DNA from 2 places in the Paenibacillus sp. J2L1-98 genome. Region 2 is predicted to be linked to the other one. Evidence: a T-box and tRNA genes for the amino acid it is inferred to sense, from the RefSeq annotation. Region 2 holds a T-box; the other holds one or more tRNA genes.
What was found. The T-box of region 2 lies ahead of AC0YNZ_RS11690 (valine--tRNA ligase). A T-box ahead of a tRNA ligase gene usually reads a tRNA of that ligase, here a tRNA-Val.
Positions count from the first base shown of each region.

Region 1: it encodes a tRNA-Val, which carries the amino acid that the T-box ahead of AC0YNZ_RS11690 (valine--tRNA ligase) is inferred to sense. The anticodon was not compared.

Region 1 is NZ_JBWDNW010000001.1:409,619-424,879, reverse strand. Features, by position in the region: gene AC0YNZ_RS02050 (helix-turn-helix domain-containing protein) at 1-625, shown strand, start outside; gene AC0YNZ_RS02045 (extracellular solute-binding protein) at 843-2,459, shown strand; gene AC0YNZ_RS02040 (ABC transporter permease) at 2,547-3,449, shown strand; gene AC0YNZ_RS02035 (carbohydrate ABC transporter permease) at 3,478-4,350, shown strand; gene AC0YNZ_RS02030 (sugar phosphate isomerase/epimerase family protein) at 4,396-5,346, shown strand; gene AC0YNZ_RS02025 (hypothetical protein) at 5,354-5,527, shown strand; gene AC0YNZ_RS02020 (hypothetical protein) at 5,573-5,899, shown strand; gene AC0YNZ_RS02015 (hypothetical protein) at 6,037-7,839, shown strand; gene AC0YNZ_RS02010 (glycoside hydrolase family 88/105 protein) at 7,836-10,118, shown strand; gene AC0YNZ_RS02005 (MgtC/SapB family protein) at 10,118-10,810, shown strand; gene AC0YNZ_RS02000 (uracil-DNA glycosylase) at 11,006-11,686, shown strand; gene AC0YNZ_RS01995 (S-layer homology domain-containing protein) at 11,766-12,719, opposite strand; tRNA gene AC0YNZ_RS01990 (tRNA-Val) at 12,921-12,996, shown strand; gene AC0YNZ_RS01985 (hypothetical protein) at 13,397-13,681, shown strand; gene AC0YNZ_RS01980 (aspartyl-phosphate phosphatase Spo0E family protein) at 14,984-15,151, opposite strand.
Region 2 is NZ_JBWDNW010000004.1:325,532-340,792, forward strand. Features, by position in the region: gene hemL (glutamate-1-semialdehyde 2,1-aminomutase) at 1-871, shown strand, start outside; gene AC0YNZ_RS11680 (RluA family pseudouridine synthase) at 884-1,888, shown strand; gene AC0YNZ_RS11685 (LysM peptidoglycan-binding domain-containing protein) at 1,978-3,282, shown strand; T-box leader at 3,401-3,641, shown strand; gene AC0YNZ_RS11690 (valine--tRNA ligase) at 3,699-6,341, shown strand; gene AC0YNZ_RS11695 (bifunctional folylpolyglutamate synthase/dihydrofolate synthase) at 6,372-7,757, shown strand; gene murC (UDP-N-acetylmuramate--L-alanine ligase) at 7,765-9,159, shown strand; gene AC0YNZ_RS11705 (cupin domain-containing protein) at 9,488-9,901, shown strand; gene AC0YNZ_RS11710 (DoxX family protein) at 10,234-10,587, shown strand; gene AC0YNZ_RS11715 (pirin family protein) at 10,625-11,392, shown strand; gene AC0YNZ_RS11720 (MarR family winged helix-turn-helix transcriptional regulator) at 11,435-11,890, shown strand; gene AC0YNZ_RS11725 (Rrf2 family transcriptional regulator) at 11,963-12,379, shown strand; gene AC0YNZ_RS11730 (SDR family oxidoreductase) at 12,482-13,354, shown strand; gene AC0YNZ_RS11735 (hypothetical protein) at 14,041-14,265, opposite strand; gene AC0YNZ_RS11740 (hypothetical protein) at 14,472-15,261, shown strand, end outside.

The sequences.
Region 1 (15,261 bases), on a different contig from region 2:
ATATTTGGACAAGATATTCGAATCTTTGGCATTGGATTGCCTAAAGGATGAAGATATTCGGCTGCTGCTGCAAACGATGATGGACATGCTGGGCAGCGAGCTTGGCAACATATCGGAAGACCTGCAAGAGCATTTTAAAGGGGAAAAGGCCGGGCTCTGGAAGCAAACGGTAGAGGAAACGGTCTCGCTGGATCAGCTTCGCGTTCTTTTCTTCGAGTATTTAACTGAAATGTATCGTCATTACGTCGCTTATTGCGAAACCAAAAACCATCGGGCGATGATTACCGAAATGAAATCGTATATCGAAGAAAATTTTGTGAATCCGGACTTATCTCTTAAGCATTTGAGCGATCGCTTTCAAATCTCGGGCAAATATGCAAGCTACCTGTTCAAAGAAGAGTTCAATATGAAATTCGTTGATTTCATCGTGCAGCTGCGAATGGAGCATGCCGAGGGGCTGCTCGCGGAGTCCGAGGATTCCGTGCAAAGCATTGCTCTCCAGGTTGGCTATGCGAATTCGATTACGTTCGGCCGAGTGTTCAAGCGGGTGGTCGGAGTAACGCCGGGAGATTACAGAAAGCTCAAGCTAAAGCCCGGAAAAGCGCGCCATACCGATATTTTTTGAAAAATGTTTAGTGTACGATAACAGTTGATATAACCAGTTTTTGGATATATCACTTCGGGTTTATCAATTTGAAACTAGTTTATTGCGACTTGTCCGGATGGCGTGCCATACTTTGGTCATTCCGGTACAGGTTGCAATAACGGAAGTGAAAGCGCTATCTTAACAGATCGTGCAGCCTGTACAGAATAACAAACGATATGTAGAAGGGGTTGGAACGATGTTTAGAAACATGAAAAGAAAACGGTACATGGGTTCGAAAAGATCTATCCTTTTGCTAGTCCTAGTATGTTCATTAATTTTCTCTGCATGTTCATCAAAGTCGGAGCCGAAAGCTGAAGAAGGAGCGAACGGCGGTACAACAGAGAAGCCGGTCACCCTTAAAGTTGAAGTGTTTGATCGTGGCAATTCTCCAGCAGGCTACACCATCACCGATAACTATTGGACGAAATGGATTGGAGAAAAGTTCGGTAAGGCGAACAACGTCGATGTTAAATTCGTTCCTGTACCCCGGTCCGAAGAAGTAGAGAAGTTAAATGTGTTGATGGCAAGCGGCAGCGATGTGCCGGATATCGTGTTCACGTACGATTCGAGTACGTTTTACCGCTACGCGCAGCAAGGCGGCTTGACAGATCTTTCCGAATTGATCGAACAGCATGCTCCGAATTTGAAGGCGTTTCTCGGCGAGGAAGCGCTAGCTTACGGTCAGCTTGAAGGCACGCAGTATGCGATCCCGGCAAAGCGGGCGAATTTGGGTAAATATTCTTCCTTTGTTCGTCAGGATTGGCTCGATAAGCTGAGCTTGCCGGTGCCGCAATCGACAGAAGAGCTGTACAACACGCTCAAAGCGTTTAAAGAAAAGGATCCTGGCGCAACGGGCGGCAAAGTCGTACCTCTTGGCATGACGATCGCACCAGCCCAATATGAGCCGCTGATCTGGTCGTTCATTAAGTCAGTGTCGGAAGAAGAGAAATTCACGTTGACTCAGCAGCTTGGCTCCCGCGATTATCCGGTACTGATGCCTGGCTTTAAAGATGCGCTTCAGTTCATGAACAAGCTGTATAACGAAGGTTTAATGAGTGCGGATTTCGGTCTGGACGAAGATAAGAAAAAATTGACTGAGGACGTTACGAAGGGCTTAATCGGCTTCTTTAGCGAGGACGATACGAACATCTATGGGCAGGACAGCACTTACGACCTGCTGCAGAAAAATGTATCCGGCGCTACGATATCCGCAGTTGACGTTTATTCGAATGAAGAAGGCAAGCATCCGAAGCCGAAGTACGCACCAGTAGGCTTGTACCTTATGATTCCGAAGTCGAGTGAGCGTGCAGTCGAAGCGATTAAATATTTGGACTGGATGGCGTCTGAAGATGTCCTGTTCGAGATGCAGAACGGCATCGAGGGCGAGAACTACACGTTGAAAGACGGTATTCCGGTTGCTCTGGAAAACCAGACAGAAGAAGCTAAAAACCGTATGTATAACAGCGGCGATATGACCATTGTAACAAACGGCATGCAGCTCGGCAGCGATGAAAAAAATAATGAAGTAAAGGCGTTACAATTTCCGCAAGCGCAGCAGGACCAAGTTCGCATTGCGCTCAAAATCTCGAATGCGGATACACTCCCGCCGATTCTTACGCCTAGACTGATCGAAGCGCAAACAAAATACGGCACGACGCTGCTCGATAAATTCCATGAAATACTCGTCAAGACGACAATGGCGAAGCCGGAACAATTCGAAAGCACCTATGAATCCATGATGAAGGATTATATGTCAAGCGGCGGTCAGGCAATTCAAGACGAGCGCACAGAAGTTTACAAAGAAATGAAATAAGCACCATGAAGACCGGTGTATGCGGGGAGCAGCGATATGCGACTTTTCCCCGCATGCAAGCCGGTCGTTAAAAGGAGGCAGACCGCTGTGAGCGTTACCGGATATTTACGCAGGAATTGGCAGCTGTATTCGCTGCTTGTTTTACCGCTGGCCTACTTCATCCTCTTCAGATACGGCCCGATGTACGGCATTCAAATCGCATTCAAAGACTTTAACTTTTTCCAGGGGATTAACGGAAGCGAGTGGATCGGCCTGGAGGCTTTTAAAGAAGTGTTCGGGATGCGTGATTTCTACTTAACCCTCCGTAATACGCTTATGCTGAATTTACTGGATTTGCTTGTATCGTTTCCGGCGCCGCTCATTCTGGCGATTATGCTCTACGAGATGCAAAGCGTTTGGTTTAAAAAGCTTTCGCAAACCATTTTGTATATCCCCCACTTTATTTCTTGGGTCATTATAGGCGGTATCGTTTATCAAGTGTTCGGCACACAGTCCGGCATGGTAAATAATATGCTAACATCTTTAGGATTTGAAGCGATTCCGTTTCTGACCGAAAAAAACGATTGGCTGTTTACCTATCTTAGCGTCGGCGTATGGCAAAGCGCAGGCTGGGGGACGATCATTTATTTGGCGGCTCTCACCGGTATTAACAAAGAGTTGTTTGAAGCAGCAGAAATGGACGGAGCAGGAAGGCTGAAACGAATTTGGCATATTACGCTTCCGGGCCTAAAGCCAACCATCGTCACCCTGCTTATCATTAATCTCGGCCATATGATATCGATCGGTTTCGAACGGCCGTATGTCATTGGCAATCTCGCGGTGCGGGAATATTCCGATGTGCTGAGTACATTCGTTTATCGAATCGGGCTTCAATCCGGTCAGTATACGCTGGCGACGGTTGTCGGCTTGTTCCAAGCTGTTGTCGGACTTGTATTTGTTCTCGGAGCAAATTATGCATCCAAAAAGCTGACAGACGAAAGTATATTATAAACTCGAATAATAGAGAGGAGCGTACGACATGAGAGATCGAACCGCCAACCGAGTTTTCGACACAATCAACTTTATCGTTTTAACGACTTGCGTGCTGGTGTGTCTGGCTCCATTTCTTCATATAGTGGCTATTTCACTGAGCTCTACCCGTGCGATTACGTCAGGAGAAGTAAATTTAGTTCCGGTGGAATTGGAATGGCAAGCCTATGTGCAGGTGTTTACCGATTCGTCGATGATTCGTTCGCTTGGCTTCACCATACTGCTCACCTGCTTGTTTACGGTTTTGTGCATGGTGTTGACGATTGCAGCAGGATATCCGCTCTCCAAAAGAAATTTGAAGGGCCGCAAATTGGTCATGTTCATTATCGTCATTACCATGTTTTTCAGCGGCGGCCTTATCCCTGAATATATTTTGATCCGAAATCTGAATTTGCTGGATTCGATTTGGGCGCTTGTGCTGCCGGGCTTAATCAATCCTTTCTATTTGATTATTCTGATCTCGTTTTTCAACAATATTCCGGAAAGCCTGGAGGAATCAGCGGAAATCGACGGCAGCAGCCAGTATCGTACGCTTATCAGCATCGTTCTGCCGCTCTCGCTTCCGGTCATCGCCACGCTCAGCCTTTTTTATGCCGTAGGCCGCTGGAACGGGTTTAGCGATACGCTTATGTACATTCAAAGTCCGGAATTGTATCCGCTTCAATTGAAATTGTACCAGCTTATTCAAAATAATATGGTCACTGAACTGATGCAAATGGAAGGCTCGCAGATGCATAAAATGATGCCGGAAAGTCTGAAGGCGGCCAGTGTTATTTTTGCAACCGTACCGATTCTGATCGTCTATCCGTGGCTGCAGCGTTATTTTGTCAGCGGCGTGATGCTTGGAGCGGTGAAGGGGTAACAACACTTACGAACGTAAGGGGACCGCGAGAAAATGGAGGGGCTTATGGGGAAATCAAAAGGAGAGTATTCGTTCTCAACGTGCTGGAACATTAAACGGCATACCGTCGGAAGCGAGATGATAGAGGAAATTCGCGCGCTTGGCTTTCAACGCGTGGAGCTGAATTATAATGTTACGAAAGAGCTGCTCGCTACGATTGAACCGATGATCGAGCGTGGGGACATCGGCGTCTCCAGCGTACACAATACGTTTCCTCATATCGCCGATCCCGACTATGGCACCGATTCCGTGCTGCTCGGTTTCGACGATGAGGAGAAGCGGAAGCGGGCGGTTGATTTGCTTTTATTGACTGTGGAATATGCCAATCGATATGGGGCTCAGGCGGTTGTCGTGCATCCGGGCGAGGTGCCGTTCGATTATAATATCGATCATGAACTGAAAGGCATTTACAACGAACAGGGCCGTGAATCAAAGGCGTACGTGAAGCTTTGGAATGAAATGCTAGAGCGCCGCGAGTCGCTTAGCGGCCATTATTTGCAGCGCATCCAGCACAGTCTGGAAGAAGTGTGCGACAGAATCGCCGCCAAAGGGTGGGACATCGCGATCGGCATCGAAACACGTTCGAGATGCTATCAAATGCCGACGCTGCGGGAGGCGAAAACGGTCATTGACCGGATGAAAGGCGCACCGGTCGGATTATGGTACGATTTTGGCCATGGCATGATGATGGAACGGATGGGTCTTTACGACAACGCACTGGAAATGGATTCGATCAAGGACAACGTTGTCGGCATTCATATTCATGAAACGATAGGGCTGTCAGACCACTGGTGCCCTTACGTGCACAGCGGCGATATGACCTATTTCGATCGTTTCCTTCCGATTATCGAGGCGGCTCCGGTCAAAGTCTATGAGCTGAAAGCGGCTTGCAAGCCGGAGGAAATCGAGGAGAGTCATGATTTGCTGATCTCAAAGCTTGCATCCATCAAGGTGTAACCTGGATGTGGATCAAATACTCCATTATGCGCCGAGGCTGTTATTCGATGAAAAGGAACCGTTCTATCCGGTACGGGTCGGCGTGACTGTGCTTCGAAACGGGGAAGCTTCCCCATCGTTTAATCGCCGGTTTACGTTCACGGACCCTGCAATCGATCATGTCATCGAATTCGCGATTTAATGGGATTACGATATTCAGCATTTGTATGAATTGGAGCATGTTTGGGTGTATGTGAACGGCGACGGCAGCGTCGCGGACTGCGAAGCGAGCTTTCACGGGCGCTATTTGAAAGCATTGCTGCCGGATAGGAGCAATTTGTTCGGTAAGCGCTTGAAGCTGTACTCGCAGCCGGGTAAGCATGCTTTTTCTCCGCTGCCGGTATTGTTCGAGCTGCTGCCTGATGCGCGGGTCTGTACGAATGAGGAAGCGGGAAAGGACGGATTGACGCTCCCCGATTGGTACGGGGATCGTTTAATCGCTAATGAGGAAGACAATCGGGCTGTGCGAACCTATTTGCAGTCGTTTTACAGGTTTATACCATCCTTTGAATAAATCGAATATGAATTTACCGAATCTTCAAAAACGTTCGTTCCATGGGAACGGTTGTTTGAAGAGATTCCGGATCGGATCGAACGGGAACTGACCAAAATCCGGAGCGTTCTCGAGGATCGGGAATAGCAGAAAGAGAGATGATGAGAATGTATGAGAAGCTGGTCTCTATTAACGATTATTGGGTAAAAGACGGAATCGAAAATCAGGTGATTGACAGCAGCAGCAAATTTTACGGGGGGGTTGCCGATCCCGTGAACGGCATCGCCTGGCCGAGCCATGGCGGAACGCCGATGGTGATGGCGCTATGGGCGGCCGCACTTATTAATGAAGATTCAAATTATTACCACGATAACGAATTGCTCTCGCGTTTGGAACTTGCGGCTCAGTTCTGTTTACGGTTCCAGCATGCCGACGGCACGATTTCGCCCGGATGGACGAATATGCACTCGCCGCCGGACACCGCATTCGTTGTGAGTGGTCTAGCGCAGGTGTACGAGCTGCTGGCCGCTCATGGATGGGAACCTTTGCGCAATGCTGCGGAGGATATCAGGATTTTTCTGGAGCGGACAATACCGGCGCTGCTGACAGGGGGCTGCCATACTCCGAATCACCGCTGGGTTATAACTGCAGCGCTTGGATTTATGTATAAGCTGACAGGAAAACCGGAATTGAAAGAGCGGGCGGACGAGTGGCTGGCGGAAGGAATAGACTGCACGGAAGATGGAGAGTGGACCGAGCGTAGCAACGGCATTTACAACGGGGTTAGCGATATCGTACTGTTTTATGCGGCGGAGCTGTTCGACCGTCCTGAATTGCTGGAGCCGATTCGCCGTAATTTACGGATGATGGCATATTTGATTCATCCGGACGGCGAAGTGGTAACGGATTATTCCGGCCGCCAGGATTTCGGCAGCAAATATAATATGGGGAGCTATTTCCTCGTTACGAAGCTGATGGAGAACCGCGACCGGGATCCGCTGTTTGCCGCGTTAGCAGACCTCGCGGGTCAGGCGTTGACTCATCCCGGCTGGCTCCCCAATAATGCGTTGATCGGCTTTTTACGCTACCCGGAACTTCGCGAACGTACGATCGAGCCTGGCAAGCTGCCGGACCGGTACCGGGTATTTATAAACCGCGACTTTCCCCGGGAGCGCTTTTTGGGTGATATGGAGGCAGCCGGACACGGCGGCCGGATTTATCACAGCCGGCTGCATCCCGATTTCGGCGCTCCGGTCGCCCGGCAGCGGGACGGGGCGACAAGCGTCACCGTCATGACTGAGACGAACTCTTTCTTCGCGCTGCGGCATGGCGCTGCGCGGCTGCTCGCCGTGCAAATAGGCACGTCCTTTGAGCCCGGCTTCGTCAAGCTGAAGCGGATGGAACAGCTGGAGCATGGATACCGGTTAACGGCAACTGAAAAGAAAGGTTATTACAGTCCCGTCCCGGGGGCGCATTTGCCGGAAACGGCTGGCGGACCGGTCAGCCCTTGGTATTTGCTGCCGCATCATCTTCGGGAAATAACACACGAGCAGCACCATCTTATCGAGGTTGAATTAACGGAATACGAACAAGGATGGAAGATCCGTGTTCACTGCGAACAGCCGGAAGTGTTGATGACGCAAATCTCCTTTGTGTTCAGCAGTGAAGGAGATTTATCCGGGAAAGGCCTTGAGCCGGCGGCGGCAGGAACCCTTTTCTGGAAAGAAGGTACAGCTCGTCTTACTTCCGGTAGTGATTGGATTGAACTGGACAGCGGAGCGCATGAACACTGGGCGAAGGCGCTCAACAATACGAGCTATCCGGCAAATTGTCAAACACTGGTCGTCAACCTGATGACGCCGTACGACAGAACGTTCGACATCCGGCTTTCCCGGCTTGACATAAACGAAGGCGATACAGGAACGGTCTCGTCAACTGGAAACGGGGAGATGATTCGATGACCGTCTATATGGAGCCCCGCGAGAGCGTGCGTTATTGGTTCGGCGACGATGAGCGCCGCATATTAGAGGTGTTGTCCGGCCGTTATGTCGGTGCGAACCCGCCCGTTCCCTTTGCGCTCCGCGCTTTTGCCAAATCGGGCGTGCTGCAAAATAGAGAAGGGCTGTACGATATGAATTTGTCGGTCAAGCTGCCGGATGCGAAGAATGGCGAATACGCATACGTGTTCGGACTCGTTTGGAGTGACGACGAGCGTTCAATCGACGGCATCATGGAGCCGTTCGGGCCGGTACGGCTGTATATCAATGAAGAGCAGGTTTACAGGTCGAATGCGGTAGATGAGATGAAACCTGATGCAAGAGTTGTTATTCCGCTGCTTTTCCGCAAAGGCTGGAACGCTGTACTGATCGAAGCTCGCAAGACGGAAGCCGGCTTTGGCTGCCGATTCGGCGCGGAGGAGGCCAAAGTCCGCATCCTGCAGGTGCTTGCTCCTTTTGCCGGTCGCGCGGGGAGTGCGGGTTGGGTTTATGCAGGGCCATTGAAAGCATCGGTGTTTGGCGGCGGAGGAATGTTTCCTGACTACTCACTGCCGGAAGAGAAAAGCGGCTTAACGTGGCAGCCCCGGACGGGTTGGACGGTTGAAGAAGAGAAACTGCCTAATTTCGAGCGGCTGTTTGGTCGTCCTGCGCAGCCGGCTGCAGCATTAGGCTGGACCGCACTGGCTGTGCCGGCCGAAGAAGAAACAGTCATTCTGGAAGGGCATGCCTCAGGGCCGACGACAATTTGGCTGAACGGCCAGCAGGTTGTGGAGCTTGAGGAGGCGGGCCCGTTCCGGACAGCCGTTCCCGCCAGCCACGGGATTCGCCAGCTGCTTGTGCGCAGCGTCAGCGGTCCGAGCGGCTGGGGTTTTGAACTAGGCGCTTTCGCGGGAGCAAAACCGCTTGCATTCGAATTGCCTGTTGCCGTCCATGGAAGCGGCGGAGCATGGTTGTATGCGGGACCGCTGAATTGTGCTGAAAAGCACGATCCTTCGTCTGTCTGTACGACGGCTGCGCTGTTTTCTGCCGTAGACCTTGAAGGCCGCTCCGCCGGCGGCGCATATTGGTCGCTGGATGCACCGGAGACGCGGGTCCGGCCTTACTACGAGAATGCGATGCTTAGCAACAAATGGACAACCGGTACCGCTACGAATTACGGGCGATGGGATTATCCGCTCGGCGTTACGATGTACGGGCTGCTGCGAACCGCTCGCGAGCTGAACCGTCAGGACGTAGCCGATTATGCGCTCGGCCACATCCGCAGCTGCACGGAAATGTACGAGTATTCTTTATGGGATCGGGATGAATACGGATTTCCGTCCGTTAACCACCAGCTTGTCTTAATCCGGATGCTGGACAACTGCGGCTCGTTCGGTTCGGCGATGCTTGAGGCTTATTTGCAAACGAAGGAGAAGAGTTACCTCCTTATTGCAGATGTAATAGCCGATTTCATGCTCCAAAAGCTGGAGCGCAGAGAAGACGGCGCGTTCTATAGGTTGTGCGCAGGCGAGTATGCGGCCGATACGATGTGGGCGGACGATCTGTATATGAGTGCGCCTTTCCTGACGAGGTACGCTGCGGCGACAGGGAAACGCGAAGCGCTTGATGAAGCGGCGAGACAGTTTCTGCTGTTTAAACGCTATTTGTTTATGGAGATGGAAGGCGTTATGTCGCATGTATTCGACTTTAAATATGGCAAGGCGACGCGTGTGCCGTGGGGACGCGGCAACGGCTGGTGTCTGTTCTCGTTGTCGGAGCTGCTTGAGAAGCTGCCTGACGATCATCAGGACCGGGAAGCGCTGCTCGCCATGTTCCGGGACATGTGCGCGGGAGTGGCCGCTTTGCAGGGCGAATCAGGATTATGGCGTCAGGTGCTTAATCAATCGGAGGCGTACGAGGAAGCATCCTGCACCGCCATGTTCGCTTATGCATTTGCAAGGGGTGTGCGTTTCGGCTGGTTGGACAGCAAGGACACCTATACCGGTGCCGCGCTTAAAGCTTGGCGTGGACTGACCGGCGGAGCTATTGACCGGCAAGGCAACGTGCACGGCGTATGCAGCGGCTCGCGTTACTCGTTCTCGCCGGACTATTACATGTACGATCTACGGACCGTCGTTAACGACAACCACGGTATCGGTATTATGATGCTTGCAGGCGTGGAAATAAGCCGGTTGAAAACATTCGTTGACAGGCCTGAACACGCTTCTGCACCAGAAATGGCATTGCAGCGGCAAGATGCATGATGAACGAAATTTCTACGGTAGAATTCGTCATAAAATTGGGAACGGCATTGCTGCTTGGCCTGCTGATCGGCGTCGACCGCCAGCTTCGGCATAAGCCGCTCGGCATGAAGACGAGTATGGTTATTGCAGTGGCCAGTTGTCTGATTACGATTGTATCGATTGAAGCCGCAGGCCAATTGGCCCGCCCGGGCATGACCAACATGGATCCGATGCGGCTCGCTGCTCAAATCGTTAGCGGGGTCGGTTTTATCGGGGCGGGAGTTATTCTCCGAAGAAATAACGATGTCATCTCGGGCTTGACGACGGCAGCGATGGTATGGTCCGCATCGGCGCTCGGCATCGCGTCAGGAGCAGGCTTCTACAAGGAGGCATTCGCGGCGGCAGCTTTCATCATCGTAGCAGTTAATCTAGTGCCGTTCGCGGTCAGGACATTTGGCCCGTTGAAGCTGCGTGAAAGGGACGTTTCGGTGTGTCTGATCATCGATTTATCGACTGAACTGCATGCTGTCATCGAAAACATCCGTTCGGATCATACGGTAAAGCATACGAAAATTAAAGATATTGGCGATGGAAGGCGGGAGCTTCATCTCGTTCTTTCCTCGCCGGACCCTTATCCGACAATAACCGTTTACGAGCAAATGAAACGATTGAAGCGAGTTGTATCCGTCGAAGTAGAGAGCATCAGCTCTTGAGCCAAAGCGTTTGCTTACGAAGACGTAATGTTTCATCTAAATATTCAGAAGTTGTACACTACTTTTCCCTATGCTAGAATCAGTATAAAAGCACAGGAAAACAATGAGTATATGATTCTCCTTCGCAATGATCTGAGCGATCAGGTAATGGTGGGGGAGGTTTTTGCTTTATACGGTTTTAAGGAGACTCTGAGTATGGAGATAACGTTGAACAATGATTGGTCGGAACGGTTAGAAGGAGAGCTTAAAGCGCCGTATATGGTAGAGCTGCTTGCTCTGCTTGAAGATAAATATAAGACGAAGACGGTTTATCCCGAGAAACAAAATATTTTTAATGCGCTAAATTATACATCATACGAACAAACGAAGGTTGTCATTTTGGGGCAGGATCCATATCACGGTCTTCAACAGGCGCATGGGCTTAGCTTCTCTGTGCAGCCGGGCATGAAGGTACCCCCCTCTCTGAAAAACATATACAAAGAGTTAGAAGCCGATATAGGCGCTGAGATTCCAGATCATGGAAGCCTGGTTTCGTGGGCACAGCAAGGTGTTCTTCTGCTTAATACGGTGCTTACGGTGGAGGAGGGCAATCCAAATTCGCATCAAGGAATCGGATGGGAGCAGTTTACCGATTTTATTATTGCCGCGATGAACGACAGAGATAAGCCCGTTGTATTTATGCTTTGGGGCAAGCACGCCGGGGCGAAAGCAGACCAGATTGATGGGGACAAGCATCATATTATATCTTCGCCGCATCCGAGTCCGTTTGCAGCGCGTAAAGGTTTTTTTGGAAGCAAGCCGTTCTCGCGGGCGAATGATTTCCTGCGGACGATCGGGAGCGAGCCTATCGACTGGGCAATCCCCATGCGGTCTTAGCCGGGGAACGAATGAAAAAAAGGCTTCTCCACTGTCTGAACAGTTGCTCTGACAAGTAGAGAAGCCTTATTCTATTGTATTACTCGGCGATGGCAGCGCTGCCTGTCGACGATTCGCTCGATTGGGCCGATACAGGGAGCACCGGCTTTAGCTTTGCGTCTACATAGGTGGAAACCTGTACATCGGTAATGACTTGCGGATACATTTTGTCCGGATCAGGCAATACCGTCTCGACGTAAATAATAGCTTCATTTCCTTCGAAACCAATGGAAGCGATCCGGAGACCGTAGCCGGGATGAGGTGCTTGCGCGCTGACGGTTACTTTATTGATGTCGGAGTTTACAGCAGTTACGGAAAGCTTAAGGTCAAGAGCCGGCTGCTCGGGCAAATTAGGAATAGGAGTCGTCTCCTTCACGAATTTAATGGCATCATAGAGCCAGCCTGCTGCCTCGCTGCGCGTAATAGCTTTCTTAGGATAAAACTTGTTCGAGCTATCCAAAGTGATGATTTTGCTGATGAGCAGCTTTTGAATGCTGTCCATATAATCTTTGTTAACGTCGGCTTCATCCTCTAGCATCATGAAAATTTCAATAAAAGCATAATCGCCTTTCGTCAGCATCGCTTTGAACAAATGATGAGCAAATTGCTCACGTGTCATGATATCGCTGGCTTTGACCGTCTTAGGAATTTCAAGCCCGTTCAGACTTGCGATAATAAACGCTTGCGAATACCATGCATCGTCCTTCAGGTTAGTGAAATAATCGCTCGCTTTAGGTTCTTTAATGAAGCGGATATTATCAATATTGAGTTTTAACCCTTTTACGATCAATGTAACGCCTTCTGCATAAGTGAGCTTGTTTTTCGGATTAAACTTATCATTTTTGTCGTCACTTAGTATTCCGAGCTTTTTAAGCTCAGCAATCTTTTGTTCGTTTGCATCATTTTTTACGTCCTTAAATGCCCAGACGGTTTGTCCGAGTGTGAAGAGCAACATTGCAACCAGCGTCATTATCAATATCGATCGTTTTCTCATACGTTCACCTCTTTTTTAATTTGCTGCAGCACTTATTTGACGCAGCGTTAAGACAAATTGTTGCAATTCATTTAAAATCATTATGACCGGCTGAGCCAGAGAGAAAACGCTGAGCAGAGATTAGGAGGGAGTAATAAAAAAGTTCCCAAAAGTGTTGACTTCGCATCGTTCTCCTGATATATTATTAATTGTCGCTAACATGATCTGGTAGCTCAGCTGGGAGAGCACTATCTTGACAGGGTAGGGGTCACAGGTTCGAACCCTGTTCAGATCACCATAACTTAAATGCCGAAAGCCTTGTCCAGCAAGGCTTTTTTTGTTGTGATCAACCATTGCCATGTCAACATAGTCTCTCATTAGATACCGGAGGAAGCAAGCAATTCTGACTGATTGGTTTTATGAATAAATGAGAGTACAAATTCTTCATTAGCCCGTGTAAGTGAACGTAAAATTCGGCAGCACGACACGAAACCGAGAGAAGGCGTATATTACGTCCTGCTCCGATTTGTGTTGTGTAATTTAAATGAGAGTGTATCAGGACAAAATGCTGCTTAGTTGTAACGATGCCTGCAGCTTACCCAAATCCAATTAAGTTATAGCATAGAAAAATGTCATTAAGAGCACGATAATTATTGGTCAATTAAGGACTAACATAATAATTATTGGAGGCTTGCATTATGGTAAACCGAAATATACAACAGATAGCTGCTGATCTACAGGAAAATCAACATTTACTACAAGCGCAACAAGATGTTCTAAAGGCACATCAACAGTTACAAGTAGAAAATCAAGAATTACTACAAGCAGAACAACAGCTGCAAACGAATATTCAACAAGTACTACAATCACAACAACAAGTTAAGAAGGAACATTATGACGTTCAACAGGCACAACAAAAACTTCAACAGGCACAAGCCACTGCAATGACTTATCAAAATAATCCTCAAAACAAACATCATTAATAGTTTAAAAAGGTTCTTGTGGAATAAAAGAGCCGAAATGTAAAAAAAACGGAACCCAAGGCCGATCATTAAGCATAAGAATGCTAAGATGAAGAGATTCCACGGTATGGCAACAGCCCAATGCCGTGGCCTTTTCAGCATGCGGCTAAAGAGTATTTCACCGTTCTACTTGTAATGTAAAACGGAAGGTGAAGTTAGAAAGTTGAATAATTAATTACACAATAGGACGATACTGAAACATAACGTAATTCATTGATTAGAATTGTGTACACAATTATCTTGTATTTTTTAAAGCGCTTTCATATAATATAAATTAAGCACCCAGACAAAAATGGACGACATCTTATTCGGGAGTTGATGCGCCAATGAATAATGACGGAAGTTTTAATATTGGGTTTCTCTGGGGTATCACATTAAGTATTCCTTTATGGGTATCGCTGATTGGATGGGTATGGTTAATAGTCGATATGATGAAATAATTAAATAGTTATTAATCGACACCCGAAGGGGTGTTTTTCTTTAAATAGAGATGTTCGTATGTATCACCTTGTGGTTTTTGCAGCCGATAAGCGGCAATGTCAGTCTTGCTGGGCCTAACCTGACTAGGTTTAACTTTATTTCAGCCAAATATATAATAATTCCAGTTTATTTCCGGTCGCTCAATCGAGCGGCTTTTTTTCTTGCCCAAAGGAGTTGGTTTCGAGCTGGAAGAGCAATCAAAGCAATCGAAATAATGTGCAGAGCCAAAGTTAAGCGTGCTCAAAAACTTTATTAGCGATGGACATAAAACGGAGCGCTTTATACGAATTGTATAGTATCCAATTCAAAACATGGGAGGTTACGATATGTCGATCCTTACAGTCATTAAGATCAACTGGCATAAGTTGTCGCGTAATTACCATTTGTTAATGTTAGAAGATTGTTTAGATACAGAAGCAAAATATAAACTTAGAATAAAAGCTGAGTACCACGAGAAGAAGATAAACACTTACTGCTAATAACCTGTGTTAATGAGAAATAGGATATTTTCACAACCTAAATGAATAACTAGGCACTAGGGGCTAATGCAGTGGTAACAATGGATGCCCATAAATGGAGTTGCTTCCGGAATTCCGGCAGGAGTTGTATCGATAAATGGTTCCGAGGAAGAAAATGCTAGCATTTTCTGAATAATATGAACGTATGAAAGCACCTTGATTGGTGCTTTTTATAATTGATTTTAAAAAACGGGGTTACTCCTGTATGCGATACCGTTTATGTTGCTACTACGTGGTTAATTATATTGGAAATGAATGATGAGAATTATCGTTGATTGTTTGCTAAGCAGCCTGAATACTCATTGAGGAGATAGTCAAGCTCTTGACTGATTTTAATGACAGCATGATCAGTGAAGTTGTTGCAAGCTTCAAATAAACGAACCATTTCAGCCCGCACTTCTTCAATTTTCTGCCGGTAAAAACAGTTGTCCATATCATAATCCCTCCCGCATTGTAACCGAAAAGTTGATTCTGAAACATCTTCAAGATGAAAGCCTGGCTAAATACGTAAAAAAGGGATGAATAACCCCCTAAGGATTATTT
Region 2 (15,261 bases):
TTTGAAATTCGAAGGCTCGTATCACGGTCATGCGGACAGCTTGCTGATCAAAGCAGGCTCGGGCGTTGCGACGCTGGGCCTGCCTGACAGCCCCGGCGTTCCAGAGCATGTGGCTGCTAATACGATTACAGTACCTTATAACGATATTGAATCGGTGAAGCTCGCATTCGAGAAGTTTGGCGAGGAAATCGCTTGCATCATTGTTGAGCCGGTTGCAGGCAACATGGGCGTTGTGCCGCCACTGCCCGGGTTTTTGCAAGGACTGAGGGATGTAACGGTTCAATACGGCGCCGTTCTTATTTTTGACGAGGTTATGACGGGTTTCCGCGTCGGCTACAGCTGTGCGCAAGGCCTTTATGATATCAAACCGGATTTAACCTGCTTCGGCAAGGTTATTGGCGGCGGCTTGCCGGTGGGCGCTTACGGCGGAAAACGCGAGCTAATGGAACTGATTGCCCCAAGCGGCCCGATTTATCAAGCGGGAACGCTGTCGGGTAACCCGCTGGCAATGGCTGCAGGTTACACGACGCTGAAGCTGCTTACGCCGGAGGTTTACGAGCAGCTTGAGCGTCAAGCGGTCAGGCTTCAGCTCGGCTTTGAGGCGAATGCACGCAAGCATGGCGTTGCAAGCACGATCAATCGTGTAGGCTCGATGGTATGCCCGTTCTTCACCGATACGTTTGTCATTAACTACGATACGGCTAAAACATCCGATCTCGAACGGTTTAAGAAGTATTTTGCATCGATGCTCGATTTGGGAGTCAGCATTGCTCCTTCTCAGTTCGAAGGCATGTTCGTCTCTGCGGTTCATACGAATGACGATATCGATGCAACGATCGAAGCCCATGATACCTCGTTTAGTCGACTGTAGGAGGAAAGTGACATGATCAATGGGCAAGCAACGCGGAAGGGGCAGTGGCTTGAGCTGGATTGGTCAGCTCTTGGTTCTGATCCTGTTTCTGCAGCCATTGATCCCGATACGGAAAAGGAGCCGGCGGATTCGCCGGTGCTTGCGCAGCCGCGGGCTGGCAGTCATCCGCATGTTGTGCGGCAGTGGCTGCTGGCCCGTTCCTTGTTTCCGCCAAAGTGGATCAACCGGTTGTTTTCTATTGGAGGCATCCAGTGGAACGGCAATATGCTGCAGCTGTTAGCCTTTCCGCCCGTAGACCCGCGAAGTGACGGTTTGTACCGCAGAGCGTCAGTGCCTTCTAATAGGGAAGCGCCTGCTGTTATTTATGAGGATGATTTTTGCATCGTGTTCGACAAGCCGGCAGGGATGGCCGTGCACGAAGGTGCTCCCGGGCAAACCGGAACTTTAGACGAGGCGGCCGCCAGACATCTGCTCAGCCAAGGCGATCCGCTGAACGTAAGGCATATTCATAGACTCGATGATGATACGTCCGGTCCTGTTTTATACGCCAAAAATGATTTAGCGCAGTGGAAGCTCGATGAGGCCATGCGGGCGAAGGCAATTGACAGGCACTATATCGCAGCGGTGCACGGGCGAATGCCCGGGCCATCCGGCACGATAAACCTGCCGATCGGGAAGGACCGGCATCACCGTGCAAGGCGCCGCGTCTCGGAAAACGGCGAGCAGGCTATTACGCACTACGAGGTTATTAAGACCAGCTCCCAGCTGTCTTTAATTAGAGTAAGGCTGGAAACGGGACGAACCCATCAAATAAGAGTTCATATGAGCCATATCGGCCATCCGCTGGTCGGAGACGCTTTGTATGGAGGGGATTCGCGGTTACTCGGGCATCAGGCTCTGCACGGGGAAAGGCTGATTTTTCCTCATCCATGGACGGATTCTCTTACCGAAGCCTCTTCGCCTTGGCCGCAATGGCTGATGCGTCTTTCAGAAAACATACATACCCGTTCAAAATGATAGTCATGCTCCTGCCCTGCCTGCCATATAGATAAGTAGTGAATGTAACGTTAGCCCAAGCATTCAGTACGAGAGGGGAGGACTAAGGCGTGTCGGATCAAACCAACGGATTACGCTTTGATGTGTACGAGCGCGTCCATTTGCCCGATGATGTTGCGGCAATTGACGAGCTGGAGGAAATTGAGCTTGTTCCCCGTATTCAAGTAATCGATCAGGGGGATCATGCCGTGCTTAGAGGACAGCTGCTCTTGAGCGGGGTTTATAGGAGTCAAAATGATTCCGAACACTCGCAGACGCTTGAGCACTGGATACCCGTCGAGATAACGCTGCCGATGAACCGCATATCACGACTGGACGATATTTCGATCGAAATTGATAATTTCGACGTCGATTTATTGTCTGCCCGCACATTAAACATTACAGGTGTCCTTTCCTTGCGAGGCATCTCCGCTCAGCCTGTTCAGGAGCAGGAGGAAATTTGGCGGGAAGAACCGTTTACTGTCGTCCATCAACGGGAAGCCTATGATGAACAAGCTTCGCATTTTTTTAACAGTCAGAACGCCGATCATGAACAGCCGTACATACCGGAGCAGATCTATTTCGCTGCGCAAGAGGATCACTCTTTCCAGCAGGGGCCGGAGATGACGGATGAAACAGAGGCTGCAGTAACGATTTCGGCTGCATCGTTTGACACAGGGTGGTCATCCTCCCAGTTGTTCGCTGCCCAAGCACAGCAGTCTGAAGAAGTAGTAGAAGAAGAGGAAGAAGAACTCCGGGAAGATGAGCAAGAAATTACACTAGCCTCACAGCAAACGAATGATGAAGGCTGGCTAGCGACATCCCAAGCGTTCTCGAATTTTTCTACTGATTTTTCACAAGATGAAGCATCATTCCCTGACTCGCAGCAAGCGCTTGAGCAGGAACGAGCGGAGTCCGAAGCGAAGGAGCCGCCGCTTTCTCCGATTACGGAAGCTTTTGCGCCTCAGGAGCCGGTTTCCGGGCAGGAAAAGCAGGAGCTTCGCATCGCGTTATCAGGCAAGCAGCCTCAAGAGGGCAGCGGATTGGCGGCTGATGTCGGTTTTCACACGCTGCTACAGACCAGCAGGCGTGAGCAAGCGGCTCGTCAGGCCGCAGAGAAGGTCGTCGCTCAGCAGCGGGCGGTCGAGGAAGCGAAAGCGCAAGCATCGGGTGATGAGATCGAATGGAAAAATTTATTTCTAGGCAAGCGTTCGGAGGATACGGAATTCCGCAAAATTCGGATGTGTATCGTGCAGCGGGATGAGACGCTTGACGTTATCGCCTCACGTTACAGCTTGCATCCGAGAGAAATAATCAATTATAACCGGTTGGACGATTCCGGCGTGTCGGAAGGACAGCTTTTATACATTCCATAGCGCTCAAAAATGATGAAAATGCCCTTTTTACTCATAAATAGGAGTAATAAGGGCATTTGTTATGTGAGTTTGGTTGACTCAGACGTTCAACAAAGGTATGATTGAGTATATATGCGTTATAACGACGTTGAAGGGGAATAGTACGCAGCAAAGCCTTCAGAGAGTGGAACCGTTACGCTGAGAGGTTCTGCAGGAAGTGACTGCTACGAGTCGCCCCGGAGTTGCCTGGATCAAGTAGGAGCAGACTGTGCTCTACCGAAGTCAGGCCGGCCGCAGCCGTTATCTGTTTGAGTGCTGTGCGAATATCGTTCGCATGGAACAAAGGTGGTACCACGGAAGCTAAACCTTTCGTCCTTTATGATAAGGGCGGAAGGTTTTTTTTGTTTTTGTAGATCGATTTATGGAGGATGGAACGAATGTCAGAAAATCAAACGACTACTGCAATGCCGACAACCTATGATCCGAAGGCAGCAGAGCAGAAATGGTACGATTACTGGATGAAGGGCCAATATTTCGAGGCAGGCAAACGCCCGGACGCGCAAACGTATACGATTGTAATCCCGCCTCCAAACGTTACCGGAATGCTGCATATTGGGCATGCGTTAGATTTTACGTTGCAGGATATTTTGATCAGAACGAAGCGGATGCAGGGCTATGATGCGCTTTGGCTGCCAGGCACAGACCATGCGGGCATAGCAACTCAGACAAGAGTGGAGCAGAAGCTGCGGGAGCAAGGGATCTCCCGTTATGACCTTGGCCGGGAAGCTTTTCTCGAGAAGGTTTGGGAATGGAAGGAAGAATACGCGAATACGATTCGTGAGCAATGGGCAAAAATGGGGCTTTCCCTTGATTATTCAAGAGAGCGGTTCACGCTGGACGAAGGTCTCTCCAAGGCAGTACGCGAGGTTTTCGTACGTCTCTACGAGAAGGGGCTTATCTACCGCGGCAAAAAAATCATTAACTGGGATCCTGCCGCTCGCACGGCGCTTTCCGATATTGAGGTAGAGCACAGGGAGATTAACGGGCATCTGTATCACTTGCAATATCCCTTGAAGGACGGCTCCGGCTTTATTACAGTAGCGACGACCCGTCCGGAGACGATGCTGGGCGATACGGCTGTAGCCGTTCATCCTGAGGATGAACGCTATAAGCATCTGATTGGCCAACTGATCGTGCTTCCGGTTGTCGGTCGTGAAATTCCGATTATCGCTGATGAATACGTAGATAAGGAATTTGGTTCGGGTGCTGTGAAAATAACGCCGGCGCATGACCCGAACGACTTCGAGGTTGGAGAGCGTCACAGCCTGCCTCAAATTACCGTTATGGATGAGTCAGGAACGATGAACGCTGAAGCAGGTCCGTACCAAGGCATGGACCGCGCCGATTGCCGCAAACAGCTCGTAAAAGATTTGCAGGAACAAGGAATTTGCATTCAAATAGAGGATCATGTGCATCAGGTTGGACACAGCGAGCGCAGCGGCGCCGTTGTTGAGCCGTACCTGTCCACACAATGGTTCGTTGCGATGAAGCCGCTGGCTGAAGCGGCGATTGCAGCTCAGAAGGCTGGTAAAGGTGTCAACTTCGTACCGGAGAGGTTCGAGAAAATTTATTTGCACTGGATCGAAAACGTACGCGACTGGTGTATTTCCAGGCAGCTGTGGTGGGGTCACCGGATTCCGGCTTGGTATGACGAAACGACCGGTGAGATGCACGTATCCCGCGAGGATATGGAGGGAGACCACCTTACCCAAGACAACGATGTGCTCGATACTTGGTTCAGCTCCGCGCTATGGCCGTTCTCAACGCTCGGATGGCCCGATCAAACGGAGGATCTGAAACGCTTCTATCCGACGGATGTGCTCGTTACCGGCTATGATATCATTTATTTCTGGGTTGCGCGGATGATTTTTACGGCACTTGAGTTTACTGAGCAGTCTCCATTCAAGGACGTCTTGATCCACGGCCTCGTTCGTGACTCCGAAGGCCAGAAAATGTCCAAGTCGAAGGGCAATGGCGTCGATCCGCTTGAGGTTATCGAGAAATACGGAGCGGATGCCATGCGTTATATGATCTCGACAAGCAGCACGCCGGGACAGGATTTGCGCTTCCGCTGGGAGAAGGTTGAGCAAGCGCGCAACTTCGCGAACAAAATCTGGAACGCATCACGCTTCGCGCTGATGAATCTGGAAGGTGTTGAAGCGAAGGACATCGATATTACCGTTAGCTTGGGTACGGCGGATCGCTGGATTCTGCATCGCTTGAATGAAACGGTTCGCGATGTCACCCGTTTAATTGACAGCTACGAGTTCGGTGAAACCGGACGCTTATTGTACAACTTCATCTGGGATGACCTTTGCGACTGGTATATCGAATTTGCGAAGCTTAGCCTATACAATACGGATGAAGCAGCGAAAAAGGCTACACAATCGGTACTTGCTTACGTGCTCGATCAGACTCAGCGTCTCATTCACCCGTTCATGCCTTATATCAGCGAAGAGATTTGGCAGCATTTGCCTCATATTGGCGAGACGATTACAATGGCAGAATGGCCGGTGTATGATACAGCGCTGGAGGCACCGGATGCGGTGAAAGAAATGGAGCTGTTGATGGAGATGATCCGTGCGGTGCGCAATATCCGTGCGGAAGTAAACGTACCGATGAGCAAGAAGATTGAAATGCTGATCAAGCCTTCAGGTGAAGCGGAAGCAGCGATTTTGTCCCGCAATGAAGAATTTATCAAACGTTTCTGCGGTACGTCTAAGCTGGAAACGGGCTTGCATATTGCTGCACCAGACAAAGCGATGACTGCTATTCTAACAGGGGCTGAGCTTTACTTGCCGCTTGCCGGTTTGATCGATATCGCGCAGGAAATCGCCCGTCTGGAGAAGGAACATCAACATTTGAACGCTGAAGTAGAGCGGGTTGAGAAGAAGCTCGGCAACGAGGGCTTTGTAGCGAAAGCGCCGGCTAAGGTTATCGATGAAGAGCGCGCCAAAATGAATGATTATGCAGACAAACGCGATAAAGTGCTGGCTAGAATTGCGGAATTGCGCGGATAACGCTGCAAAACGGAAGAAGGTTCGAATAGAATGACGGATCAAACAAAAGAGCAGCGGCCGGCAGAGCCGCTGCAATCTTACCAAGAAGCGGTTGATTGGATTACAGGTCTCATTCCATTTGGCATTCGTCCAGGTCTTGAGCGGATCGAGAAGCTGATGGAGCTGCTGGAAAATCCGCATCGCAGACTGAAGTTTATTCATATTGCAGGAACGAATGGCAAAGGTTCAACTTGCGCTTACTTGACTAGCGTGCTGCTTCGAAGCGGATATGATGTAGGGACGTTTACTTCGCCGTATATAACGAAGTTTACGAACCGGTTCCAATATAACGGAGTCGATATCGAAGAAGAGACGCTTCTAAAGCTGGCAAACGAGCTGAAGCCCCATGTAGAAGCACTTGCGGAGACAGAGCTCGGTTCGCCGACGATGTTCGAGGTGTCTACAGCACTTGCCGTGCTTTTCTATGCCAAGGTTACATATCCTGATTATGTCGTATGGGAGACAGGACTAGGCGGCCGTCTCGACGTGACGAATATCGTACATCCGGTCGTTTCGGTCATTACGAATATCGGCCATGATCATATGGACCGGCTTGGCGATACGATCGCTGCCGTTGCCAGCGAGAAAGCAGGCATTATTAAAGCAGGAATTCCGGTCGTAAGCGCGGTATCCCAGCCTGAAGCGGTTGAGGTCATTAAACGGGTTGCAGCCGAGAAGCAAAGCACGCTCTATTTGCTTGGCGAGCAGTTTCATGAGACGGTGCTGTCGGTTCGCGAGGATGAGCAAACCTTCCGCTTTGATAATTTGTTCCGCAGCATTGAGCCGCTAACGATCACACTGAACGGCGCGCATCAACGTGCGAATGCGGCAGTTGCAGTTATGACCCTTGAGGTGCTGCGTCAATACAATGCGCTTGTTGTCGAGGATGATGTACTGGCGGAAGGGCTTCGAGCAGCCGCTTGGCCTGGACGTCTTGAGATGGTTTCGCAGCAGCCTCGGATTTTGATCGATGGCGCCCACAATCCGGAAGGTGCAGAATCGCTCGCCGACGCGTTAATAAACACCTATAAGTATGATCGTTTACATCTTATGATGGGTATGCTGGAGAATAAGAATCATCAGGATGTTCTTAAGCATATACTACCAATAGTGGATACGCTTATTGTGACCGAGCCTGATTTTCGGATGAAAAAAGAAGCCCGCGCTTTGGCAGATTTGGTACTGGAAATGCAGCAGCAGCAGCCGGATAAGTATCGTTTCGAGCTGATCGTTGAACAGAATTGGCAAACTGCTTTACAAAAATTACAACAGTTAACCGGGGAAACAGACCTTGGGGTCGTGACAGGCACGCTTTATTTAATAGCTGACGTTCGCTCCCGCATATTGTACAACTCGGATTCTGAAAAAGGTTGGTGAACCGTCTTTGAATACGGCAGAACACGTTCATTTCATCGGAATCGGCGGTTACGGAATGAGTGCCATTGCCCGCGTTATGCTGGAAATGGGCTATAAGGTGACTGGGTCCGATGTCGCTCGTCAAGAATTAACAGAGAAGCTTGCAGCAAATGGTGCCAGCATTTATATCGGTCATCAGCCGGAGCATGTAAAGGGAGCGGATCTGGTCGTTTACTCCACAGCGCTTTCAAAGGACAACGTGGAAAGGAAGGCCGCAGAGGAGCTTAACATTCCCGTTTTGCACCGTTCACAAATGCTGGCCAGATTGATGAACGCTGGCAAAGGAATCGCGGTGGCAGGCGCGCACGGCAAGACGACGACTTCTTCGATGATTGCGCTTGTAATGGAATCTTGCGATGCAGATCCTACCTATATTATCGGCGGAGAGATCGTTAATGTAGGCACAAACGCAAAAGCAGGTAAAGGTGAATATGTCGTAGCTGAAGCGGATGAGAGCGATGGTTCGTTTCTGCACTATCACCCAACGCTGGCGATCGTGACGAATATCGAGCCGGATCATCTTGAAAATTATGACGGCGATTTCGCTAAGCTGAAGGCTGCCTACGTGCAATTTTTGCAGCAGGTGAAAGCGGACGGAAAGGCAATTGTATGCGCGGATGACGAGACGGTTAAAGAACTGATACCGCAGGTGTATAAGGGCAATAGTGAATCTTCGCAGCTTGTTACCTACGGAATTGACAGCGATGCAGACTATAAAGCACAGAACATCGTGCTGGGTGACCGCAAGGTGTCCTTTACGATGACGCATAACGGGGCGGCGCTTGGTGATGTAGAATTATCTGTTCCAGGGCTTCATAACGTATATAACGCGATGGCTACAGTAATTACATGTCTTGAAGCGGGCTTGTCTTTCGACAAAATCGCAGAGGCGATTCAATCGTTCAGAGGCGCTAAACGCCGCTTCCAGGTGCTTGGAGAAGTTAATGATATTTTGGTCATTGATGATTACGCCCATCACCCGACGGAGATCAGAGCGACGATCAGCGCGGCTAAAGCGACAGGCAAACGTATTATTGCGGTATTCCAGCCGCAGCGTTACACGCGGACGTTCTTCTTGTTCGAACAATTTAGCCGCGCGTTCCCTGAGGCGGACGAAGTAATCATTACCGATATTTACTCGCCGGCGGGTGAGCTTCAAATCGAGGGTGTGACCTCGCGGAAGCTGGTAGAGCTGATCAAGAGCAACAGCAACGCTAACACCGAGTATATTCCGACTAAAGAAGAGGTACTTGTTCACTTGACTAAACGGATCGCACCAGGCGATCTTGTCATAACGATGGGTGCAGGCGATATCTGGAAGGTAGCGGATTCTCTGGCCAAATCGTTGAAAGCAGCTCACTAAACGCATAATGCCCGGGTGGTTCCTATTTGGAATCGCCCGGGCATTTTTTGTATTTATACTGCGAGCCGCGATCGGAATGATGAACAAGCACTTTGCTAACGTTCTATGACATTTAGGGTCGCCAGGCTTTCTAAGATAATAAACAATTATCAAGCTTTCGTTCACTAATTAACAAATGGCGCTCATCTAACAATTGTTTGCGTTCTATATCTGTTTATAATTATAGACAGATGTTTATTAACGTATCAATACTTATTTTTGTAGCAGCAAAAGAATTCTTTTCGAAAGGGAAGTAAAAACTAAATTTATTAGACGAGGAGAATGAAAAATGAATCAAGCAAAGGAATTATCTGAAAGTGTAATCTTCCCGAAAGGTGAAAAAATCACTAATAACTATTTCATTGGAACAGCCTGGCTTGAAATGATTGTTCCTTCTGACCCTACCTTTAATTGCCCGATCGGCAATGTAACGTTTGAACCAGGTGCAAGAAATAATTGGCATAAGCATGCAGGTGGCCAAATTCTGCTTGTAACTGGCGGCACAGGATATTATCAGCAAGAAGGCAAACAGGCACAAGTGCTTCGTGAAGGAGATGTAGTGAAGATCGCTCCGGATGTGAAGCATTGGCATGGAGCTGCAGCGGATAGTTGGTTTACTCATATTGCGATAAGCACAAACGTCCAAATGGGAGACACCGAATGGTTGGAACCCGTAACGGATGAAGAGTATAACAATTTATAATAACAGGCTGCTTAACTTTTATATTCTTGCGACACGTTGGATACTGTAGAGGAAATGCCAATGCAATGTTTTTCTTGTTGTTTGGCTCCGGTTATGGACCAGGTTCTTATTTCATGGGACTGATTGCATCCTTTTCGGATGAAGTATGTTTTCGTAAGCGCCATTCCGACAGGAGGCTGCCGACAACGTTCGGCAGCCTCTATTTCGTTATGGGGTAGGTTTGAGATTTTTGTTGACACGAATATATCCTAGTGTTAGCATAAATATATATCCTATAACTAGGATATCTACTTATAGGATAAATAATATTAAGATATAAGGAGAGAATGGTAATGAGTATATTATCAATTGTTCTTCAAGTTATTTTAGGTTTAGGTTTTATCATGTTTGGATTAATGAAGTTCGGATCAAAACAAATGGTGGAAGGATTTAAGCATTATGGGTATCCCGGATGGTTCAGAGTATTTACAGGAATGGTAGAAGTCATTTCGGCGATTTTAGTTATTGCAGGTATTTGGAATAAGACATTGGCTGCTTGGGGTGGTTTATTCATTGTAGTAACGATGATCGGGGCCATTTTTACTCATATTAAAATAAAAGATACTGTACAACAAATGATGATGCCGATCATTTTATTCATTTTAGGATTAGCAGTGTTCCTGTTAAACCTCAGCTCTTTGCTTTGATAAACCCAATTTATTTATAGAATGGAGAGAGAGAGAGATGGAAGTTAAAATTATTAAACCACAGGATCAAGCGAACGGACAATTCGATGGCGGTAAAATAACAGAGCAAAAGCCGATTGGCTTTTCTGGAGAAGGCTCATTAATAGACCGGTTAGGACCATTATTTTACTGGGCTTGGGGACATTCTCAGGGACCCGCAGAAATTGGCTTACATCCGCATCAAGGTTTTGAAATCATCTCTTATGTAATCAAGGGTAACGCTTATCATCGTGACACGCTTGGTACGGAAAGTGTTGTAGATGCTGGAGGCGCCCAACTCATGCAAACAGGCTCCGGTGTATATCATGCAGAAGCATTAAAAGAACCGTCGGAAATTTTTCAAATTTGGTTTGAACCGCATTTAAGCCAGGCAGTAAAACGTACACCAACTTATTCACAATACAATTCTGAGGATTTTTCCGTAATCGATAAACAAGGTGTGACGATTAAGACCATACTAGGAAACGGTTCACCAATGAAAATTGTGACAGATGCAGGGATGTGGGATATACGTATTCCAAATGGTTCGGTTTATACCCATAGTCTACCGCAAAAGCGGACATTAGCTGGTTTAGCCATCAGAGGCGATGGGGCTTTAACAGTAGACACGAATCAACCAACTCGTTTTACACATAAAGATTTTGTTATCGTTCAATCAGGACAAGGCGGAGAAGTAGCAATTCAAGCTTTAGATAAAGACCTTAGAATCTTTTTGATTGAAGTTCCGGAGGAAGTTGATTATCCTTTATACAATAAACTAAGATAAACCTATTGTAATTTTTAAGTTATGGAATAGGAGGTTCGGTGAATGTATCAAGGGGATGAACAGAGTCAGATTGATTTACGGCTTTTCCGAGTCTGGCTAAAGGCTAGTAAAACTATTTTTGATCATGTCGTAAAAGATATAGCAAGTCACGGCATTAGTCCAGAGAATTTTATGATTCTGGAACTTCTTTATAATAAAGGACCCCACACCATCCAAAAAATAAGTGAAATATTGTCTATTCCTAGTGGCAGCATCACTTACGTTGTGGATAAGCTTGAAAAAAATGAATTCGTAAAGAGGAATCCAAGTCCAACAGACCGTCGAGCTTCAAATGTCGTTTTAACTGACAAAGGTCAGAGTTTATTTCAAGAAATCTTTCCTCAACACGTTGAAGTCATTTCCAGAAATTTGTCTTATATAAGCAATGAGGAAAAAATACAGTTAACGGATCTTTTAAAAAGGCTCGGATTAGGTGCTAGTCAAAGTTTAAGTAAATAAATTCAACTCACGGTACGGGCATTGACATAACAAATAGTAGTAACTATAATGGTTACAACGGTGGTGATAAACTTGAAGCAAATAAGCACGCGCTTTTCAATGGCTGTTCATATCCTTTCTCTGATTGCTGTCAGTTCGAACGAATTGACAGGGGACTTCATTGCGGGTAGCGTAAATACAAATCCTGTGGTAATCCGAAGAATTATGGGGATGTTGAAAAAGGCAGGATTAGTGGAAGTACGTCCTGGGGTAGGAGGCGCTTCTCTGCTCAAAGCACCTGAGAAAATTACGCTTCTTGATATTTATCACGCTGTAAATTTGATCGAAGAAAACCAATTATTCCGTGTTCACGAAGATCCGAATGTGAAATGCCTAGTTGGGCGGAACATTGAGACAGCTCTCCAATCCGAATTGAAGGAGGCTCAATCCGCTTTGGAACACAGGCTGGCACAAACAACTTTGAGTCAACTCACAGCAAGCTTCAAATAAATGAGAGCTCCTTTAAGAGCTTTTATTTTATACATTAGTTGTAACTAAATAAGTTATAACAATTGGAATTACAACAAAAAACTCCTTGGAGGGAAAAGAAAAATGAAAATATTAATCACAGGCGCGACAGGCAAATTGGGAACAAAAGTTGTAGAGACGTTATTGAAATCTATACCAGCGAGTCAACTGGTTGTCAGTGTTCGCAATCCGGAAAAAGCGGAAGGGCTGCAAGCTAAGGGAGTAGAAGTTCGACATGGAGATTTTGACCGCCCGGAAACATTGGATTCCGCCTTTGCAGGTATAAATCGGCTATTAATCATATCTGCAGATGGGGACAACGAAACAAGAATTCGGCAGCATACAAATGCGGTAGCAGCGGCACAACGTGCACAAGTTGAATTTATTGCATATACGAGTGCAGTAAATGCAAGTGAAAGCAAGTTGTTCCTTGCTCTGGTGCACCGTGTCACGGAGGAAGCCATTATCAAAACGGGCATTCCATACTCCATCTTGCGAAACAACTGGTACTTGGAGAATGAGATCGGGAATATTCAAGGTGTGCTGGCAGGAGCGCCGTGGGTGACGTCTGCTGGGAACGGCAAGGCAGGTTGGGCAACGCGACAAGATTACGCGGAGGCAGCTGCAGCAGTATTGGCGGGAAATGGGCATGAGAATACCATTTATGAGCTTTCGGGTAAACTGATGACTCAAGAAGAACTAGTGTCTGTTATTGAATCGGTATTAGGCAAAGAAGTATCCGTGCAGCAAGTCGATGATGCCAAGTATGCCGAAATCATAAAAGGCGCGGGTGTTCCCGATTTCGTCATCCCTATTCTCGTAGGTATCCAGCAAGGCATCCGGGAAGGAGCGCTGGAGATCGAAAGCAACGATTTCGAAAAGCTGATCGGTCGTCCAGTTACACCAATCAGAGAGGCACTGACTCAAATCGTTAATGAAATCTCACAAGCGCAATAAATGAATTTACTTAGAAAACCGGCCTTTCGTAATGAGAGGGCGGTTTTAGTTTTCTACTATATTTTCATGGAACACCTACACAGCATTTCAATTTTATCTTGGAATTAATTTCGTAAAATGCACTTAAACCTTCACGCGCTCCTCCCCAGATAAGCTAAAGAGCACTAACCTCGAACAAAACACACGCCTAACGGCACATCAAGCGTCAACCCCAAACTAACTAAGAAATCAATTCTATTGCTTATCCTATAAGGAAAGTACGCTCCTTTTCATATTAAGCAGCTAAGCATCAGACTATCGCCAATGTTAATCAGAGCTTGGAGGTGAGTAAAGACCTACGGTTTCCAGCGGGTCTCGCAGGGTTTAGTGAACCATCCATAATGAAGCGCCCCGCAGTCTTCTGCTTACGCTGGAGTGATACTGAATGCGCATGATAGTTCTCAACTCGGTTTAGTTTCAGTTGATCTACTTAAAATAAGTTGTCTTTTACAAAAAGGCCGATTAGCTGCACTTCGTAGAACTAAATGCGCTAAATCAGAAATTATGTTTAAAAAAGGCTGTTTAGTTTCTAAAAATGGTGTTAAACACCACTTAAATTTAAAAAGTTCCAAATTAAGCACGCAAAATAAAACTAAAAAATAAATCTATCCCGTTATTAGGACAGGCATCAGCTTCCAACGAGTCACTTAGGGATGGCGCACCCGCACAAACACAGCTCGCAAGCCGGTGCCCCCAACTTCGAACGATTCCCGCAGGGATGGAATGCCCCACACAAACGCAACCCGCAAGCCAATGTCTCCCCAACTTACAGCGTGTCCCGCAGGGATGGAGAGCGCTCCTCCAAAAACGCAGCTCGCGAGCGCCTGTCTGCCTCCTACGTTAGTCCATTTGCGGGTGTCCAGAGGGTGCAACCCTTGGGGCCCTCCCTTGGAAGGGAGGGTTTGGGAGGGTTCGAAAAGCTTTTAAAAGCTCCTCCATTTAGTTTGAACTTTTCGAAAAGCTTTAAAACTCCCTTGAAGGCGCCGGGTAGAAAACCCTCAAAGAGCTAGGGCCCCGGTCTAATTCTCTTAAAAGTCTCATAGATTAAAATAGAAGAACGGGACAAGGAGTGAATGAAATGAATAACAAAAACCGTATTACTTATCGTTTTGACCGTAACGGAAAATCTGTGTACGAAGAAAACCGCAGCACTGACAAACAGCAGGAGTCTCCTGCCGGTAACGATGTCACTCACGCTGCTCCTAATAATAATAATGCTATTAAACCGGCAAAAATGAACGTAATACCGCTATACCCGTCTACGGAGCAGCATTCGATCAGCGAAATCAGCCCTTGGAACAGTCCATTCCAGGAGGATATCGGCGCACTGGAGCAGCTAATAAGAAATACCGATACAATACCGGTTTCGGCTGCCCCGGCCAAGCAAAAAGACAAGGCGAAAAGCTCAAAAACAGCTCTAATGGAGGTTCCCGTCAAGCAGGAGAATAATCTCTCTGCTGGCGAACAAAGCTATTTTAAGCCGGAGGATGTGCAGGAGCCTCTTCAGACTGATATAGATGAGCGCGTTTATGATGAATCTAACAGGAATAAGCTCCACTACTCGCGAATCAAGCGCAGAGCAGGAGCGCCATCATGGTTTAATGTGTTCTTGTCGGTCGCGGCTGCGCTCGCTACGGGAGCGTTGTTCGGTTATTTGCTGTTGTCTTTATTTACAGGAGCAAGCATTTGGCCTGAAGGGGCAGGCGACAAACCAGATTCGCAGACCGTGACAGGCAATATAGATACCGGTGAAACAGGCCAGGGAGCAACTGTGAGTGGAGGTAAAAACGGTGATGGGACGCTGCCTGCAGCGGATAATAATCCCGATACAAAACCTGATTCGAATTCAGTGATGATTAGCCTCAAAG